Regions from separate parts of the Calderihabitans maritimus genome, predicted to be linked through region 3. Evidence: riboswitches for the same ligand, from Rfam matches in the RefSeq annotation. Region 3 holds a riboswitch; each other region holds the start of a gene.
The links. Region 3 has a riboswitch for cobalamin ahead of KKC1_RS07385 (DUF2162 domain-containing protein). Riboswitches for the same ligand answer to the same signal wherever they lie in the genome.
Positions count from the first base shown of each region.

Region 1: another riboswitch for cobalamin. It lies ahead of cobU (bifunctional adenosylcobinamide kinase/adenosylcobinamide-phosphate guanylyltransferase); the one in region 3 lies ahead of KKC1_RS07385 (DUF2162 domain-containing protein).
Region 2: another riboswitch for cobalamin. It lies ahead of KKC1_RS04260 (S-layer homology domain-containing protein); the one in region 3 lies ahead of KKC1_RS07385 (DUF2162 domain-containing protein).

Region 1 is NZ_BDGJ01000018.1:82,221-88,155, forward strand. It holds gene cbiD (cobalt-precorrin-5B (C(1))-methyltransferase CbiD) at 1-621, opposite strand, end outside; gene cobU (bifunctional adenosylcobinamide kinase/adenosylcobinamide-phosphate guanylyltransferase) at 663-1,223, opposite strand; cobalamin riboswitch at 1,318-1,609, opposite strand; gene KKC1_RS03125 (translation initiation factor 2) at 1,663-1,929, opposite strand; gene KKC1_RS03130 (LL-diaminopimelate aminotransferase) at 2,024-3,190, opposite strand; gene KKC1_RS03135 (PHP domain-containing protein) at 3,191-4,009, opposite strand; gene KKC1_RS03140 (dipeptidase) at 4,026-5,045, opposite strand; gene spoVS (stage V sporulation protein SpoVS) at 5,118-5,378, opposite strand; gene KKC1_RS03150 (hypothetical protein) at 5,594-5,935, opposite strand, start outside.
Region 2 is NZ_BDGJ01000033.1:2,776-8,710, reverse strand. It holds gene KKC1_RS04270 (energy-coupling factor transporter transmembrane component T) at 1-165, opposite strand, end outside; gene KKC1_RS04265 (DUF4430 domain-containing protein) at 184-1,149, opposite strand; gene KKC1_RS04260 (S-layer homology domain-containing protein) at 1,152-4,007, opposite strand; cobalamin riboswitch at 4,107-4,287, opposite strand; gene KKC1_RS04255 (amidohydrolase) at 4,437-5,579, opposite strand; gene menC (o-succinylbenzoate synthase) at 5,595-5,935, opposite strand, start outside.
Region 3 is NZ_BDGJ01000084.1:9,137-15,071, reverse strand. It holds gene KKC1_RS07400 (ABC transporter ATP-binding protein) at 1-1,056, shown strand, start outside; gene tsaA (tRNA (N6-threonylcarbamoyladenosine(37)-N6)-methyltransferase TrmO) at 1,092-1,544, shown strand; gene KKC1_RS07390 (FmdE family protein) at 1,616-2,224, shown strand; cobalamin riboswitch at 2,671-2,864, shown strand; gene KKC1_RS07385 (DUF2162 domain-containing protein) at 3,027-3,764, shown strand; gene KKC1_RS07380 (MotA/TolQ/ExbB proton channel family protein) at 3,730-4,410, shown strand; gene KKC1_RS07375 (DUF2149 domain-containing protein) at 4,358-4,708, shown strand; gene KKC1_RS07370 (cobaltochelatase subunit CobN) at 4,714-5,935, shown strand, end outside.

The sequences.
Region 1 (5,935 bases), on a different contig from region 3:
AGTCAGAAGCAACCGCCGCAGTCCTAGTGCTACTGCTACCCGGATCTGTCCAACCAGTGAGTATTTGAAGGCTTCTTCCGACATGGGCTCTACCAGCCCGCTCGTACCTAAGATGGATATCCCGCCCTCAATTCCCAACCGGGGGTTGAGCGTGCGTCGGGCAATTACCTCCCCGCCCGGAGCGCTAATAGTAACCTCTACTCCCCGTCCGGGAGGCAATACCGAAGTTATTTCCTTTTCAATCATAGCCCGTGGAACCGGGTTAATCGCCGGCTCTCCCACCGGTACCGGCAGTCCGGGTTTCTTCACTATTCCTATTCCACGGCCTCTCTTTAACTTCACTCCTTCCGCTGCAGGCTCTGCCGTTGCGTAGATCCTCAGCCCGTTAGTTATATCCGGATCATCTCCTGCATCTTTCACTACACAGCAGCGAGACCACCGGGGAGTAAATTCTACATCCTCTACCGGCAGGTCTAATCGGATCCCGGCGGGGGTATCAATACTAACCCTTTCTACTTTCTCCTGGCCGAACAGCATCATAACGGCTGCTTTAGCCGCCGCTGCCGCGCAGGAACCGGTACTATACCCTTTCCTGGTTTTTTCTCGCTTCTTGCTTCTCAATTTTCTCTTCTCCTTCACTTTGAACAACTTGTCCAGCAATCTTACCCCTTAATTTTTAAAGGGATACCAGAAACTAGAAAAAACACCTCGTCGGCAGCCTCCGCTACCATTTGGTTGGCTTTGCCGATTAAATCCCGGTAGAGCCGCCCCATGGGATAAGGCGGCACCACTCCCATCCCCACTTCGTTGCTTACCACGATGACATGGCAAGGGCTTTCTCGAGCGGCTGTTATCATGTCATCTATGGTATTTAGGATCCGGACTTCATTCTCTTCGGCGGTTTCTTCTGTTTGGTATTTGTTCTCTTCCTGCAGTAGAAGATTAGATACCAGTACGGTCAAGCAATCCAGTAAGATCACTTCAGTCCGGGGACCCTGCTGTCGAATTACTTCGGCCACCGCTAAGGGTTCTTCTATGGTGACCCAGTGGGCCGGTCTTCTGGCTTTATGGGTTGCTATTCGTCGTTTCATTTCTTCGTCCCTTGCCTGAGCAGTTGCCAGGTACACAACCTTTTCTCCTAATTCGGCCGCCATCCTTTCAGCGTAAGAGCTTTTTCCGCTACGCGCTCCGCCGGTAACGAAAATAAGCTTTCCCCTGACCACAATAAAGCACTCCTTCAGATAACAAAAAATCCCCGCCTTCGCCAGAAAGCTGGGGATTAGAATTCTCTACTGCCCTAAACCTTTCACGCGAAGGTATCAGGCATTTAAACAGGCAGGTTTCCTGGCTTCCGGATCATAACCTTCCCTTCCGCCTTCCCGCCCTGTCCGGCGCTCAATCCAACACCTACTCTCCTACTTGTTCATAATTCATCCATTAAATGTAAATGCCACTTATAAACCATCTCTTAAGTAAGCACTGCATTGAGTGCCGGACCGGGCAGTGGCTAGCTTGAAGGAGGTTCCCCGGTCACAGTGGCGCGACCGCTCAGGATTCTCACCTGATTCCCTTTTAACCGACAACCGGCACCTGTTTAAAAACCGATTATTCAGATTTTACCAATATTATAATCGAGGCTCGACTGTTTTGGCAAGGCTTTTTTTACCCAGGATTATTTTGATTCTCGACAAGTTTCATTTCCAGTTCCCTTATCCTGCGGTTTTTCTGCCATAAAGAATGGGCGTAACGAACATTGGTTCGCAACAGTCTTCTATTCTCTTTTTCTAACCTCTCTTTAAGTTGGCTTTTTTCTCTTTCTACCTTTTCCAGCAGATTGATTAAGACTCTCCTGCTAACCCGTAAATGATTTACCCTCTCTTCCAGCTCCTGCAATCTTAGCTTCATACTTTTGCAACGGGGACAGTCCATCCCTACTCACCTGCCATTGACCTGCCTTAATAACAGATTATTCAGCGGGTACCTGTTTCAGTCCTCTAATCTGTCCCGACGTTCGATGAAGGGTTTAGAAGCTATAGGCTTTGGCAATACGTGCTACCGCTTCGCGAAGTCTATCCTCTTCACATACAAGGGCCATTCTTACATACCCTTCTCCTCTTTCACCAAAAGCAATCCCAGGCACCACCACAACTCCGGTCTTCTGTACCAGATCAATGGCAAATTCCCTGGAAGAGGTAAAACCCGGAGGCAACGGAGCCCAAACAAACATAGAGGCCTTAGGTTTCGGCACTTGCCACCCAATCTCCCGCAGACCATCCACTAAAACGTCCCTACGCTTCGCATATTTGCTTACCATTCCCTTAACCCACTCTTGGGAACCGGTTAAGGCGGATACGCCTGCTAACTGAATTGGTTTGAAAATCCCAAAGTCTATGTTGGACTTAATCAGCGACAACGCTTTGATTACGTCCCGGTTCCCGGCTACAAAACCAATACGGCATCCAGCCATGTTGTAGGTCTTGGAAAGAGAATGAAACTCAACTCCTACCTCTTTTGCTCCCGGAACCTGTAAGAAGCTGGGCGGCCGGTAACCATCAAAAGCCAACTCGGAATAAGCTAAATCATGACATACGACAATATCATACTCTTTAGCAAAATCGACAACCTCCTGGAAAAACTCTAGGTCAGCCACCGCAGCAACGGGATTATTTGGATAATTAATAATCATCAATTTCGCCTTCCGGGCTACATCCGGAGGAATTTGATCCAAACGGGGCAGAAAGTTATTTTCCGCCAGCAGGGGCAAGGGATACTTGGTACCGCCAGCTAAAAGGATACCCGCGGTATAAACGGGATAGCCGGGGTCAGGAATCAAGGCAATATCTCCCGGATCTATAAAGGCAAAATAAATATGAGCCAGCCCGTCTTGAGAACCCATAAGGGCCAATACCTCCGTGGAAGGGTCTACGACTACTCCAAACCGGCGTTCATACCATTGGCTTACCGCCTGTCGGAATTCCTGTATCCCGTCGGTAAGGGCATATCCGAAATTTCCAGGTTTCGTAACTTCCTCTGCCAGCACACGAACAATATGCTCGGGTGGAGGCTGGTCAGGGCTTCCAATGCTCAGGTTAATTACGTCAATGCCCTGGGAGGCAACCCTTCTTCGCCAATCATCCATTTCCGAAAAAATGGCGGAAGTTAATCCTTCTAGTCGTCGGGCAAGCCGCATCTAACTCATCTCCTTCAGTTCTTCCAATACTTTTATTATCTTATATGGTACACCACTTTCTCCCAGATGACAACCGCGTAAATACCCGTGAAAATCCGATCCCCCTGTAGCTATCAATCCGTACTTGGCCGCCAGCTCCCGATAATGGGATTCTGTTTCTGGCGAATGTTCAGGGTAAGATGCTTCCAAACCTCTGAGGCCTGCCTCCAGCAGGGGAGGAATCAACGCGTCATCGCCTATGAGGCCTGGATGAGCCAAAACCGGTACGCCACCGGCTCTGATAATAAGTCTTACTGCCTCCTGCGGTTCCAATTTCATCCGCGGAACGTAGGCAGGCCGTCCTTTCCCAATGAATATCTCAAAAGCCTCCCCTATATCGGCAACATAACCTTTTTCCACCAATGCCTGTGCCACATGAGGTCGGCCTATCGAACCTTCGCCGGCCAGTTCCTCAACTCGGCTATAAGATACAGGGTAGCCCAAGGAATTTAGCTTTTGGACCATGGCCTTAATCCGTCGTTCCCTGCCTTCCCGAATAACTCGAAGTTGGGCCTGAAACCATTCTTGCTTAAAATCTATCCAGTAACCCAACAGGTGGACTTCCCGCTCTTGCCATTCCGTACTGATTTCTACACCGGGAATGACCAGCAGAGATTTGCCTGAAGCGGCCTGGCAAGCTTCCTCAATCCCCTCAGTCGTATCGTGATCTGTAATCGCTATGCCTCTCAACCCTAGTTTCAAAGCTTCCTCTACAACCTCCGTAGGAGTCATAGTACCGTCGGAAGCAGTTGTATGGACGTGCAGGTCTACCGTCCCCATAAATAAATCCCTCTCTTCAAGTGATACCTTGGTCTTTCTGCTTATTCCGTTTTGGCAACACTTGGCGCAGAATACGTAATACATTTCCACCCATTATGTTCTGCACCTCCGACCAATGGAAGCCACGGCGCAACAAACCTTCTATAACCAGCGATAACTTTGTTACATCCTCTAATCCTTTTGGAGTATTATCTATCCCATCAAAGTCCGAGCCAATACCTACGTGTTCCGCACCGACCAAAGTACAGGCATATTCAATATGTTCCAAAACTTTCTCGACCGTTGCCTCATTCTGGTCAAGAAACTGGGGAGCAAAAGTAATACTTATAACTCCCCCGTGCTCAGCCAACCCCTTGATCTGCTCGTCGAGTAAGTTTCGCGGATGGGGGCATAAAGAATAACAATTGGAATGAGAAGCTATGACTGGATCCTGGCTTACCTCAAGCACGTCCCAAAAACCCCGGATGGCCAGATGAGACACGTCCACTAACATTCCCAACCTGTTCATTTCTTTTACCACCTGCCGGCCAAAACTACTCAACCCCCCGGCGCTGCCACCTTCTCCTATCCCATCGGCGATTTCATTGCGTTGGTTCCAGGTAAGTCCCAGGCTTCGAACTCCCAACTTGAAGAGAAGACGTAACACACCTAGCTCTCCACCTAGAGCTTCCCCACCTTCTACCGCCAGCAGGGCCCCTATTTTATTTTTGTCCTTTAAATCATGTATATCCTCAGCGCTAAGGATTAACCCCATTTTATTAGCGTTTTTTTCCAACTCCCGATGAAAAACATCAATTAATTGCATTAAACGAAAAAGAGAGCCCCAGGGTTTATAGTGAGGCTCTACAAAGGCGGCAAAAAATTGAAGATCTATCCCGGCCTTTTCCAAGCGGGGAAGATCCACATGTCCCAAACAGCTTTCTTCTCCCAGGGTCCTTTTCCCTTTTATTATCTCCCCTAGAGTATCGCAGTGGGTATCCACCAGAAAACATTGTCGGCTAAAACGTTGCGCCTTCCGAGCATAACTCTCTGACATGTCTTCCACCTCAAAGAATTCTTCTATTCACAGAAAAACCTGTTTGTTTACAACAAACAGGTTAAAGTTTCACTATCTGGGTTCTACTATTAACTTAATAGCTGTTCTTTCCTCGCCGTCAATTTGAATATCAGTGAAAGCGGGTATACAAATTAGGTCTATCCCGCTAGGCGCTACAAACCCTCGAGCAATTGCAACTGCCTTAACTGCTTGATTCAGGGCTCCTGCGCCAATTGCTTGTATCTCAGCACCTCCTCGTTCTCTCAGAACCCCTGCCAAAGCACCTGCCACAGCATTAGGACTTGACTTTGCTGACACTTTCAATACTTCCATTGAACAATAACCTCCCTTAAACGTTTCCTTGAAGGGCCTTTTTAAATTCAATATATTCTCTTTTATGTAAAAAAATCCTTTTAGCAAATAAAAAATTTTTCCGAAACATTCTCAAAATTTTATAGTGAAAAAGTGTCCTAAGCGGCCGGGCAGCGGTTAATATTGTCCTTCTATCTCTATTTTGGACACTAGGTCCAGGTACCTCACAGGGTCTTTCATTTATTGAATACTAGAACCCGGCCCTCTTCCCTTATGGCCATCAACCTTTTCTTGGGAAAGGCACTCTTAAAGTCATCCAGCATATCCTGGATAAGCTCCTCATGAACCAGCAGGTCTTCCTCTAAAAGAGGACCGTTGTCATCCACTAGTAAGTCCTCATGAAACTCCTCGTGTAATAAGTTAACTATCAGCGACATTTCCTCCTGAGAAAGAGATTGCAGGTCCCTATGAATTTCCAGGACGGTTATGTTGCTATATTCGGCATAACCCACCCATATGACATCAAATTCTTTACCTTCCAGCAGCAAGTAGGTTTGCAAAGCTTCGTAAAGCCTTTC
Region 2 (5,935 bases), on a different contig from region 3:
CTCATCCACCTGCACGATAGCTATTACTACTACCCCTAAAATACCTGCCAGGTACAAGGGATGATCAAGGGCAAAAGACAGGACCCCCATTACTGCCAGATACAGCAAGGCAGTTACCGGGTGCAAAGTTTTTAGAAGGGCCTGTTTTTCGGATAAGGAGTTCACCCGGGAGCCCTCCTTCCTTTAGCGGGCCGGAAGTCCTATAATCAAGTTCTCCCGCACCAGTACGCCGATGTGACGCTCCAACCGCTCTGGGGCACCGGTCAATATCTCTACCGCCTCTTCCAAACCTCCAACATCAACGGCTGTAACCACCCAGAGGGGATACGGATCCCCCGGTCCCGCTCCAGTCGCCAGAATAGCACCTGTACCTGCTCCATACGTACCTTTCGGTAAGCCTTCAGCATCTAAAATTGTGAATTTCATTGCCTGCAAGTCAACAAAAAGACCAACTTTATTCCGTTTTCTGGCCAAATCAGCCAATGTTTTGTACTGCTCCAGCTCCGACCAAAGGCCCACCACCATAGTTATCCTGTCCCGAGAACGGGCCAGGGAATCTTGGTAGGATACTACCTCCACACTGGGAGCACCCAGCTCATTAAGTGCCTCTCCGATTTTGGCTGCCAATTCCTTTTGTTCCGGAGTGAACATAATCCGAACCCCGGGATTTTTACCACTATAACCGTTGATAAAAGGCTGGGGATACGCCCCGACTACCGCCGGTATGAGGTTACCGGTTTCCCAGTTATGATAGTCCCACCAAATTACATCTCCCTTCTGGGGGAAATAATCACCTGCTCCCACCGAGCTCAAAATACCGTTAACCCAGTAAAACCAGTCACTCTTCCTACGAGCAGTACCAGAAATCCCGGTATAACCGGACCTTATACCGTTAATTGAGTTTACAAACCCTCCTCCGTAATGAGTTTCCACCTCCAGGTGCTGGATTAACAGGTCCAGCACTGCTTCCCCCGGGCGGAAAGGTACTGGTGCAGTAAAAACTTCATCAACTCCGAAATCGGTCGTAACCCAGAGCTTAACCCTGTTATCCTCTTGAGGGTTAGCTCCTCCCTGAGAGGATATCTCTTGTCCGCAACCGGTTAACAGCATAACCAGAAGTATAGTAGCAACAATCTTAATGAATTTCAAAGTTAATTCCTCCGCAGTCCGTTTATTTGTTCGAATAAACGGTAAATTACTAACGCAGCTCGAGCTCGTTCTATTTCCTCTTTGGGAGCGAACCGGGTATCATCCATTCCATCGAGGAAACCTTCCTTCAGAGCGAGAGCCACATACGGTCTGGCCCAGCCAGCAATTACTTCCTGGTCTACAAAGCTCAGTTCATCCAGTTGTTCCGCCGGAGACAGGCTGAGAGCCGCCTGCTCCTTTTGTAGAGCTCTGACTAGAATCACGGCCATTTCCTGCCGGGTAAGGGGTTGGTCGGGTTTGAAAGAAAAGTCCGCATATCCTTTGGCAAGACCTGCCGCCCAAGCCGCCCGAACAAAAGGCGCATACCAAGCGCCTTTGGGCACATCACTGAAGGGCACTTGTCCGAGACCATTAGCGCTCAACCCGAGAACTTTAGTTATCATTTTGATAAATTCAGCCCTAGTAATACTTCTGCCAGGAGCAAATTCCCCATTACCTAAACCTTCAATTACTCCTCTAGCGGTTAAATATCCCACAGCTTCCCTGGCCCATTCCCATTCCTCCGTAAGGTCCACAAAACCGGCATTTATTTCACCCAGGACCGCAAATTTGGTAAAGTGGTTAACTAACCCGGTTATCTCCCCGTTGGCCAGATCCAGTACTGCCGGTACAGGTACCCACCGGTTGGAATGCTCGTCGAACCATGCCAGAGCAACCCTTTCTGGAGAGATATACGGGGGCACCACCAGCTTCAGTTGTAAAATGGCGGGCTTTTGGAAAGTGGTGCCGGACGGCCCAAACTCATATACACCGGAGAGGGGAACGTAACCGGCGGGAAAGACCAGCCCGGCTATGCTGCTGTCCTCGATTTCTTCTACTCTGATTACCTGGTCATCCTCCAGAGCTTCCCGGGGTATTTCCAGTTTAACCTCCTGCTGAGCGTCGGTAATTACGTTTTCCGCCTTCCTCTTAACTGGAACTTCCAACTGTACCTTATTATTACTAAGCAGTTGAGCCAGATAAATTTTTTCTTCTTCTTTTATAGGAGCCTCCAAACCCACCACAACCACCGCTCGCTCTACCTCTTCGACAGGAGAAGTAGAAGAAGGTTCTAGATGCGGAAGTTCCTGCAAGATTCGCTCAAGTCTTTCCCGCGCCATCTGGCGGATTTGCTGTCTTATCTCTTTTTCTTCTTCCGTTAACAGGGGACGCTCCAACGGGTCTTGTGATTTATCACGACCGGGAGTTTGATCCTCGCTGCTTTCAGCGTAAAACCAAACTACCGTATCGCCACCGGCTAAAATCTTTTCCCGGGCCGGAATCGGAGGATCATCCCCGTTAACTAAATACTTCCAGCCGGCAGTACTGCTTAAGTCCTCCCTTATTCCGTTAATAGCGGAAACATAAGCTCCATCATACTTAGTTTCATAGCTCAATCCAGTAGCCTCCAAAGCTCCTAAGACCGTGTACCCGTAGGGATTGTCCGGGGAAATGGTAACCTCACCTTCAAATATAACTTCCCCATCGGGACCTATTATCGAAACCGCAACCTCAATCGATTCGTTCCTGTCGCTGCCGTTTGTTGCGCCCCCTCCTTTGCCGCTTTCTTGATTACCGCTCGGCAACTCAGGCAATTCTCCCAAACCACCGCGGAACGCCTTCCGGTAGCTTACCAAAGCCCGGATACTTTCTTGCGTAGGGAAATTATTCCCCCAATCACCTAAAAACGCTCCGCTATCTGGATCCTGATTGTTCAAAAGTGCCGTAACCAGATTATTACCGTTTTTAGCCCAGTCGCTCTGAGTAGGGTCTATCCCCAACTGGCTGAGAGCCATAACCACTTCTGCCGTGCTTTCATAGTTAGGAGACCAATTAACTCCATCCCACGTTATTTCAATCACACCATCATTATTTTGCCATCGATTGATTGTCTCCAGTGCTTCCTGTATGGCCGGATCTTCTTTATCTACACCCAGAAGGTACAGTGCCCGTATAACCGCAGCCGTTGTATCCACGCTTTCAGAACCCCACTCAAGCCACAGGTTATTTTTTCCCCTGGCCTCCGGACGCAGGAAACGCTGCTTTGCCGCTTTCGCCCACGGCGAGAAAGGACTTTCTCCCGCTTCTACCAGCGCAATGACCGCTAGGGCTTCAGACATCTCGGAACCGGCATTAAAACCACCGTCTTCCTGCTGCCTATCCAACAGCTCCTGGACTAAGTTCCTTCCGGCAAAATTCCGGGGATCCCGCCCGGCAGCATTGAGTACCAAAATAGCTTTTATCAAATCGCCGGTTGTACTGAGTTCCTTTTCCGCCAGGTATTCGAGATACGTTTTACCCGTGTTTCCCTGTCGCAGATCGCCCAAGTCTACCCCGGCTTCCGCTAAAGCCAAAGCAATCCAGTCATTATTCCACTCGTCATTAAAGGAACCGTTATCAACCTGCTGTTCGGCCAGGTAACTTACTGCCCTGGCAATGGCCTCCCAGTCGTCATAAATGGTAATCTGTACTTCATCATAGACCTCTCGGTATACCACTCGAATAACCGGCTCTTCCATGAGCTGCTCAGTCCCGAGTCTTAAATGGAACTCTGGCTCCGTAAAGGACAATTTCTGGCCATTATAATACCATTCTAAACCGGAATAGACTTCTCCATAGACACTATCGTATACTTTTGCCTTCACCGCTACCGTGTTATCACTTAGATACTTTGCTCCCTCCGGTGGATGTACTATATCTACAGAAACTGTTCCCCAAGCTTCGGCAGGCAACCCCAAGCAAACAATCACCATCCCTGTAAGAAATACCGTTAACAAATTTATTGCTCTTTTGGTATTTATAAATTTCAAAAATTTCATTTGCTTTCACCTCCATAACCCTAATAAAAAATTAAAAACCCTAACCCTTGGCAGGTTAGGATCTCCCAAAAATTGTCCCCTCCTTCCCACCGAAGGATGTCAACAACCAACCGCCAGGCAGGTCTCCTGACTCGCGCTTCACCTTACTCCCTACGCCTTCCCGGATCAATCACCGGTGGCCTTGTGTAGGTTTCATCCGCGCTCACAGTAGCGGGGGCTGTAGTGGATTTTCACCACTTTCCCTCTTAGCCCTTACGGGACCTGGCAGTTTATATATACTTTTACAGAAGTATAGCTAAAAACGTCAAAATAAACAAATCCTGTAAAAACCGTTCTATAACCCTCTAACCCTTTATTGTCTGAATATTCCAGCAAAAACTCCTCGTAACTCCTATTAGCTGCTAATTTCTTAGAATACTTCCTTTCTTACTAACTACCATTTAGAAGTTTTAAGATTATAAGGCCCAAGATTTTTACTCCCTGCAGCAGAGCATCTTTGCGGAAAGTCATCTGCGGATGATGAAGCCCCGGCACCAGGTCACAACCTAATCCGATCATAATTGATTTTAGCCGTGGCAAATGATAGCTGTAAAAATGAAAATCTTCTCCGCCAGGAGTAATAATAGGGGGAAGAAGGCCGTCTTCTCCCATAACTTCTCTAATAGCCCAACGAGCCTTCTCCAGCATCTCTTCATCAACCCTGGCGGCAGGAACATAAGCCAGTTCTTTCATATCAACCTGAGCTCCTACCGTACCCGTAGCGGCCTTTACCGCCCTCTCTACTTTATCTCTTAACTCAGTCATGGTTTCATTATTCTGGGCTCGCAAATCGATCGTAAAAAGAGCCCGGTCGGGTATTATATTATGCGCTTCACCGCCCGCCTGCAGCCGGGTAACCTTGGCGGAAGCAGGCACCCGGGGATCAACCGAAACTGCGTTAATAGCATTTATCACAGCTGCAGCAGCATTTATAACATTAATACCTAGGTGAGGCCTAGCACTATGGGAGGCCTGTCCGTAAATAGTACCTTCTAAAACCAGCGAGGATCCGTGCAGGACAGCCGGAGAAGCCTGTCCGTATCGGGCTTCTTCTGCCGGCCGAAGGTGAATGCCTACCAGGTAATCTACGTTGTCCAGAAACCCCTGCTCTATAAAGCACAGAGCACCCGCCGCTTTCTCCTCCGCCGGCTGAAATAAAAAGCGTATCTCCCCCGGCGGGTAAAATCCGGAGCAGGAAAGAATTTCTGCCGTACTCAAGACCATAGCGGTGTGGGCATCATGCCCACACGCGTGGACTGCAGTTTCCTCCTGGCCGTCATGATACAAAAGAGCATCCAGATCGGCCCTCAAACCCACCGCAGGCCCTCCTGATTTACCCCGCCAGAATCCTACAACACCCGTCGGCTTAGCCGCAATCACCTTTAACCCCATTTTCCGCATGCGCTCAGCTACATATTGGGTAGTCCTAAACTCCTTCCATGCCGGTTCAGGCATGCAGTGAAGCTCCTCATAGGTACGGAGAATGCGTTCCTGGTTTTCGTCAACCTGTTGTAAAAAAGATAAAGCATTCACTTTTATCTTCTCCCGTTAATTTCTAAATATCTTTTCCAGCCGGGTATATTTGGAAATTCGGTCATGTAAAACCCGGTAGCCAATTCCAGGATCCCTAGAAACCGTTATAAACCCGTCTTCAGAAACAGTTACCTCCGGATCAATTATATCTTCATGCCAATAGCGGGAAGAAGCCGAAGTATCACCGGGCACTATAAAGTTGGGAAGCGTAGTAAGAGCAATGTTATGGGCCCGACCTACTCCTGATTCCAGCATGCCCCCACACCAAACACCAATTCCTTCTCGCTGACATAGATCATGGATGGCCTTGGCTTCCGCCAGTCCCCCCACCCGGCCGATCTTAATATTAATGTACC
Region 3 (5,935 bases):
GATGTCCTTCAGGGGTGTCCATTTAGCCCCAGGTGTACCCAGAAGATCGATGTATGTGAAAAATCATTGCCCAAACTTGAGCATCTAGGGGACCGGGAGATTGCCTGTCACCGGGGGGGAATAGTTCCCCTGCTGCAAATAAAAAAACTGGCGAAGAATTACGGGTCAGTTAGCGCCTTGAAAGGTGTAACCTTAAATTTGGATGAGGGTGAAACTTTAGCTCTGGTGGGAGAAAGCGGGTCTGGAAAGTCAACCCTGGCAAAGTGCATCATGGGCCTTGAGGCGGCTGATTTCGGGGAAATTCTTTTTCAGGGGACAAAGTTGCTCCGGCGAGATAAAAGTTTTTATCAAAGCGTGCAGATGATTTTTCAAAACCCCCAGGAATGTATAAGTCATCGTCTCAATGTACTGGAGGCTGTGATGGAACCGCTTAATATTCAGGGTATAGGCAGACTTCAGGAAAGGGTGGACATGGTTAAAAAGACATTAAGGGAAGTAGAACTTCCTGCCACAGATGCATTTTTAAGTAAATATGCCCACCACCTCAGCGGGGGCGAGCTTCAAAGGGTGGCCATAGCGAGGGCTTTGATATTAAATCCCAAACTACTGATTGCAGACGAACCGACTTCGGCTCTGGATGCCAGCGTACAGGCTAAAATAATAAAACTTCTTTTAAATCTCCAGGAGCAGAGGGGCCTTGCGATGATATTTATCACCCACGATCTTGCTCTGGCACGAAAGATTAGTGATAGGGTTGCCGTGATGCTTTCCGGGAGCATAGTTGAAGCAGGGCCTACCAGCGAGGTTTTTGCCCTACCCCGCCACCCTTATACAAAAGACCTGTTACAAGCAGCTCCGGATTTTTCGATGGAAATACGGGATTTTAACTTTGCCCGAAATAATTGCCAGGGCGCTTGTGTATACACTTCAAGGTGCAAAGATGTAAACCCGGTTTGTCTTTCAAAGGCACCCGAACCCTGCGAACAAGGACTGAGAATGGTTAAATGTCATTTGTATTGCCAGGAACATTATGCAATACGAGAAGCATTTGGATGATTAAGAAGTTAAATCAAATGGAAAGGGGTTTTCTCATGCAGCTGAAACAGATCGGTGTGATCCATTCCCCGTACAAGGAAAAGGCTAACGCCCCTCCCCAGGGTAGGCTAAAAGAAGATCAGTTTGAAATCGAAATCTACCCGGAATTTGCGGCAGGACTTAAGGATATTGAAGATGCCTCGCACTTGATAGTACTCTATTGGTGTGACAAGGCGGATAGAGAAACTCTAATTACGAATACGCCCTGGGATGACGAACCCCATGGAGTGTTTGTAACGCGGTCTCCCAATAGACCCAATCCGATAGCCTTTGACATAGTTGATTTGGTATCACAGCAAGGAAACAAGCTGATTGTCAGGGGAATGGACGCTCTGGACAATAGTCCTTTACTGGACATCAAGCCTTACAATTCGCAAACAGACGCCATTTCCGGTGCTAAAATTACCTGGTTTGAAAAAGCAAAAAAGAATAAGAGAATAAGTAAATAGAGTCGTAATTACTGATAATTTCATCTTTTGAAAACAAGTTACGTGAATCTTAATTTTAGGGGAGGATGTTAATGGCTAAAAAGTACAATTGTTGGGAGGAAGCCGTAAAATTTCACGGACATGCTTGCCCGGGGCTCGCCATGGGTGTAAGGGCCAGTGAAATTGCTCTTGAAAGGCTAGGCGTTGACCGGGCAAAAGATGAAGAACTTGTGGCCATTGTGGAGACTGATGCCTGTGGAGTTGATGGAATCCAGGTGCTTACCGGCTGCACTTTTGGCAAAGGAAACCTCATTTTTAAGGATTATGGAAAGCAGGCCTTTACTCTTGCCAAAAGGAGTAATGGTCAAGGATATAGGGTAGTATTTAAACCCTTACAGTTCGATGATGAAAGCAAGAAAATCAGGGAAAAGGTATTTAAAGGTGCAGCCACTGAGGAAGAAAACCAACAATTTAAACGGATTCAAGACAAGATGATTGAGCAATTATTGAAAGGGCCCGTTGAAGAAATATGCACGGTTAACAGTGTAAAAATAAACACCCTTCGGAAGGCACGTATTTTTGATTCAATTAGATGTGAGAAATGCGGGGAGTATTTCATGGAGCCCCGGGCAAGGAGGCAGGATGGGAAAACAGTGTGCCTGGAATGCTTTGAAGAATACGTTAGCGTAAAATTTAAATAGTAATAGTAAGGGACGGTGCGATTTTCGACACTCTTGAATGATGCAGTATTTTATTGATAAATATGCTCTGGGATGAATTTTCCCCAGCATGGGGCAAGGCTTCCGGCTAGGGAAACAACATAAATATATCAGAACAGGTTTTGGCCGTATAAAATTTTAGTAGGTAACGGAAGGGGAATAGTCCCCTAGAAAAGAAGAGAGACCTCACCCCAAAAAACCCCTAAAAACAAATCGAAAGGAGTTGAGGTTTCATGTTAAATATTCGCCACAAGTGGGGGCAGTCCTTCTTTTTGTTTCTGGCCTAATCAAATTAATTAATGAATGCCACGACTTTTACGAACTTGAAAAAGGTATACAGGAACTCACTCAGAAGGCCTGCAACCAAATTTTCGCAACTAAGTTTTTGCCTGGACGTAATGGTAATATTTTGATATAATGCTTTAAAACTGAATATTGCGGGTACGGGTAGTTCTACTTGAAAAAGTAGAACGCAAGGGAAGTCAGTGTGAATCTGACGCGGTCCCGCCACTGTGAAAGGGAGCGAACTCACGTAATCCCACTGGGGTCTAAAGCCACCCTGGGAAGGGGTGAGGGAGCTATGATCTTGAGCCAGGAAACCTGCTCGTACCGACACACCGTTGACCTACGATGGATAGGGAGGTGGTATCCTTAGATCACACTTGCAGGAAAACTCTGCTCCATCGGGGCAGAGTTTTTTGATTAATATATATTATCTCCGCGAACCCTGTCATACCGGCAATGCTGGCGTTGCTTGAGAATACCGACAGGGAGGTGAAGTTACGTGGGTTTGGTTTATGGAGGACTGGTGGCTGCCGTAATACTGTTAGGCCTTAAAACGGGTTTGATTCTTGGCAGTTCGGGGCTACCAGCATCATTTCTTTCTCTTTTTTCAGCCGGTCTGGGCATAGGGCTTTATACCCTAACGGCGCTTTTTACCGACCACGGGCCGGTACTGGCCCACCTGATAGAGAGATATACATTTCTGGGGGGATTGGCCATGGCCGTGATCCTTATCTACCTGTCGATACAGCAGCCGGGTTTTACCGGTTTTGACCAGAAGAAAACGATTTCGTGGCGAACATATGGGGTTGGGTTATTACCGTGCCCTTTTTGCATGCTGGCCCTGGTCTTGTGGATAATCATAATGGCGCCGGCGGCGGGCATCACCGTTTCTGTTTTAGGAAGAAACACGGCTATATTATTTGGAATGCTGGTGTTGGCCACCGGTATGGGGGTGCGACAAATAATCCGCTTAACCGGCTATGACCCCCATCGCATTTTTAACCGCATCCTGTTCTTATTAGGGTCAATAACTTTGCTGTTTGCTTTGACTATTCCTAACATAGTCAAGTCCATGAAAACGGATTTTAGACCCATTACGGTGGAATCGCCCTTTCACCTGGCCCTGGTAGCTGCCGGCTTGACAGTAATCATTTTTTGGGGCTATTTAAGCCAGAAGAAAGTAATCAAAGAGGTGAGGACAAGTGGTGATACTTCCCGGTTCAGAATATCTGGGTAAAATACTACATATAATTGCGCAAAGCTTATTGCTTCCCTGCATTTTAGGGTTGATCATCTTATTAATCCAGGCCTTGTTCCACCTGGGTGGTCTGGTGGCCGAATTCCAGCAGCGCAGGAGAGAAAGAATTAAACCTATTACTGAGTTTATCGCCACGCTGCCGCAAAACCCCAACTGGCAGGAATTGATAGAGACTGGAGCGGTTCCTGCGGCTTTTAAACCGGTGATGACTGCCTTTTTGGCTGAATCTTACCGGGGGGAAATAGTGCGGCGGGTACTGGCGGAAAAGCTGTTAAGCCAGGAAGAATTGGCAGCAGCCAAAGTTCTGGCAAAAACCGATATGATTGCCAGGTTAGGTCCTGTTTTGGGCTTGATGGGCACATTGATACCACTGGGCCCGGGTCTGGCGGCGCTGGGGCGGGGAGACATCCAGGCGCTGGCCCAGGCGGTAATCGTTGCCTTCGATACCACCGTTGTCGGCCTGGCTGCCGGGGGCATTGCCTCGTTGATCTCCAAAGCGAGGCGGCGCTGGTATGAAGAATACCTGAACGGCCTGGAGGCTCTTTTGGAACTTTGTCTGGGAGGTGAGCCCGTTGCTCAGGCGGAACAAAAGGCGGTGGCTTTTGGCGGAAGAAGAAGAGTATAACCCTCTAGCAGGGTTGGCCAATATGGTGGACGTGATGCTGGTTTTTGCCTGTGGTCTACTGGTGGCCCTGGTACTTTCCTGGAATCTGCAGGATGTATTCCTGAAGGATTTGAGCCCGGTCCAAAGGCAGCAATTGCTGCAAGCCATTAAAAATATGGTAACGGTGGAGCAAGGAAAAGAACTGGAAGAGATTCCGCAATTAGGCAGCGGTTCCGGCTCTGGTTACCAAGAACTCGGGACCGTCTACCGGGACCCCAAGACCGGCAAGCTAATCATGATCGAGAACCGAAAGGAGTGATTAACGTGTCTTTACTTGTTTTGCGCCAGCATAGGAAGCTGTGGCGGCTCACCGGCATCTTGTTGAGCTGCGCTCTGCTGAGCGGCATATTCCTGCCCATGACGGTAGCGGTCGGAGCTGAGCCTATTCTGGTCAAGATAGTAATTATAGCTAACAGCGAGAGCTACTTCCCCTCCCTGGTTTCAGCCTATGGGAAACTAGTTAATCAGGGGTACCCCCTAGAATTAAAAATCTTTAACGGCGCTGGCCTGGTTAATAACACCGAAGCGGAGCGGCTACGAAAAGAGTTGCGGGATGCCCGGGTGGTATTGTTGGAAATGATTGGCCTGGATACCATTAAAGTATTGCGACCGTTCCTGACGGAACTGCCTGCTGACGTTAAAATTCTTAGCACCAAGAGTTCCGAGTTTCCCGACCTACCCCGGATAGACGCGGGGGAGGATGCCGTCCTGAAGGCCTACTTCGATCAGGGGGGAGTGGAAAACATGAGGCGACTGCTCCTCTACCTGGCTTCCCGGCACGGCGGATTAGCCACCGGGGAGGAATTGCTGCCGGTACCCCTCCCGGATCGCTTTATCTACCACCCGGAAGCAGATCAAACCTTCAATGATCGGAAGGATTACCTGAATTGGTACCGCGACGCTGGTAAGCTGAAACCACGTGCCCCCTGGATTGGCATCATCACCTACGACAGCTTTTACAAAAACGGCGATATAGATATATATACGGCCTTGTTAAGGGAACTGGAAGCTCAGGGAGCCAATGTCATCCTCTCCTTTGCCAAGGACCGGGTGGAGGCTGTACGAGATTTTTTCATGGAAGACGGCCAGGGGCGCATTGATTTGCTGATTGCTGCTACCGGGTTTAACTTTGTTTTTGGTAAGCCAGAAGAAGGCGTTAAGCTTTTCCGGGAGCTGAACGTACCGGTGATGGCCCCCGTTTACGCAAGAAACCTGGAACAATGGAAGCAGGACCCAGCGGGCTTGGCCGGCGACGTATACTGGCAGATCGCCTACCCCGAGCTGGACGGACGCGTAGAGCCGGTGATGCTGGGCGGCACTCAAGCTGTGGGGGTGGACGCCGCCACCGGGGTGGAGATCGTGAAAAAGGTGCCTATTCCTGATCGCGTTCAGCGGCTAGCCCGGCGGGCCATGAACTGGGCAATGTTACGCCATAAACCAAACGGGGACAAAAGGGTGGCCATCATCTATTATAACTACAGCGGGG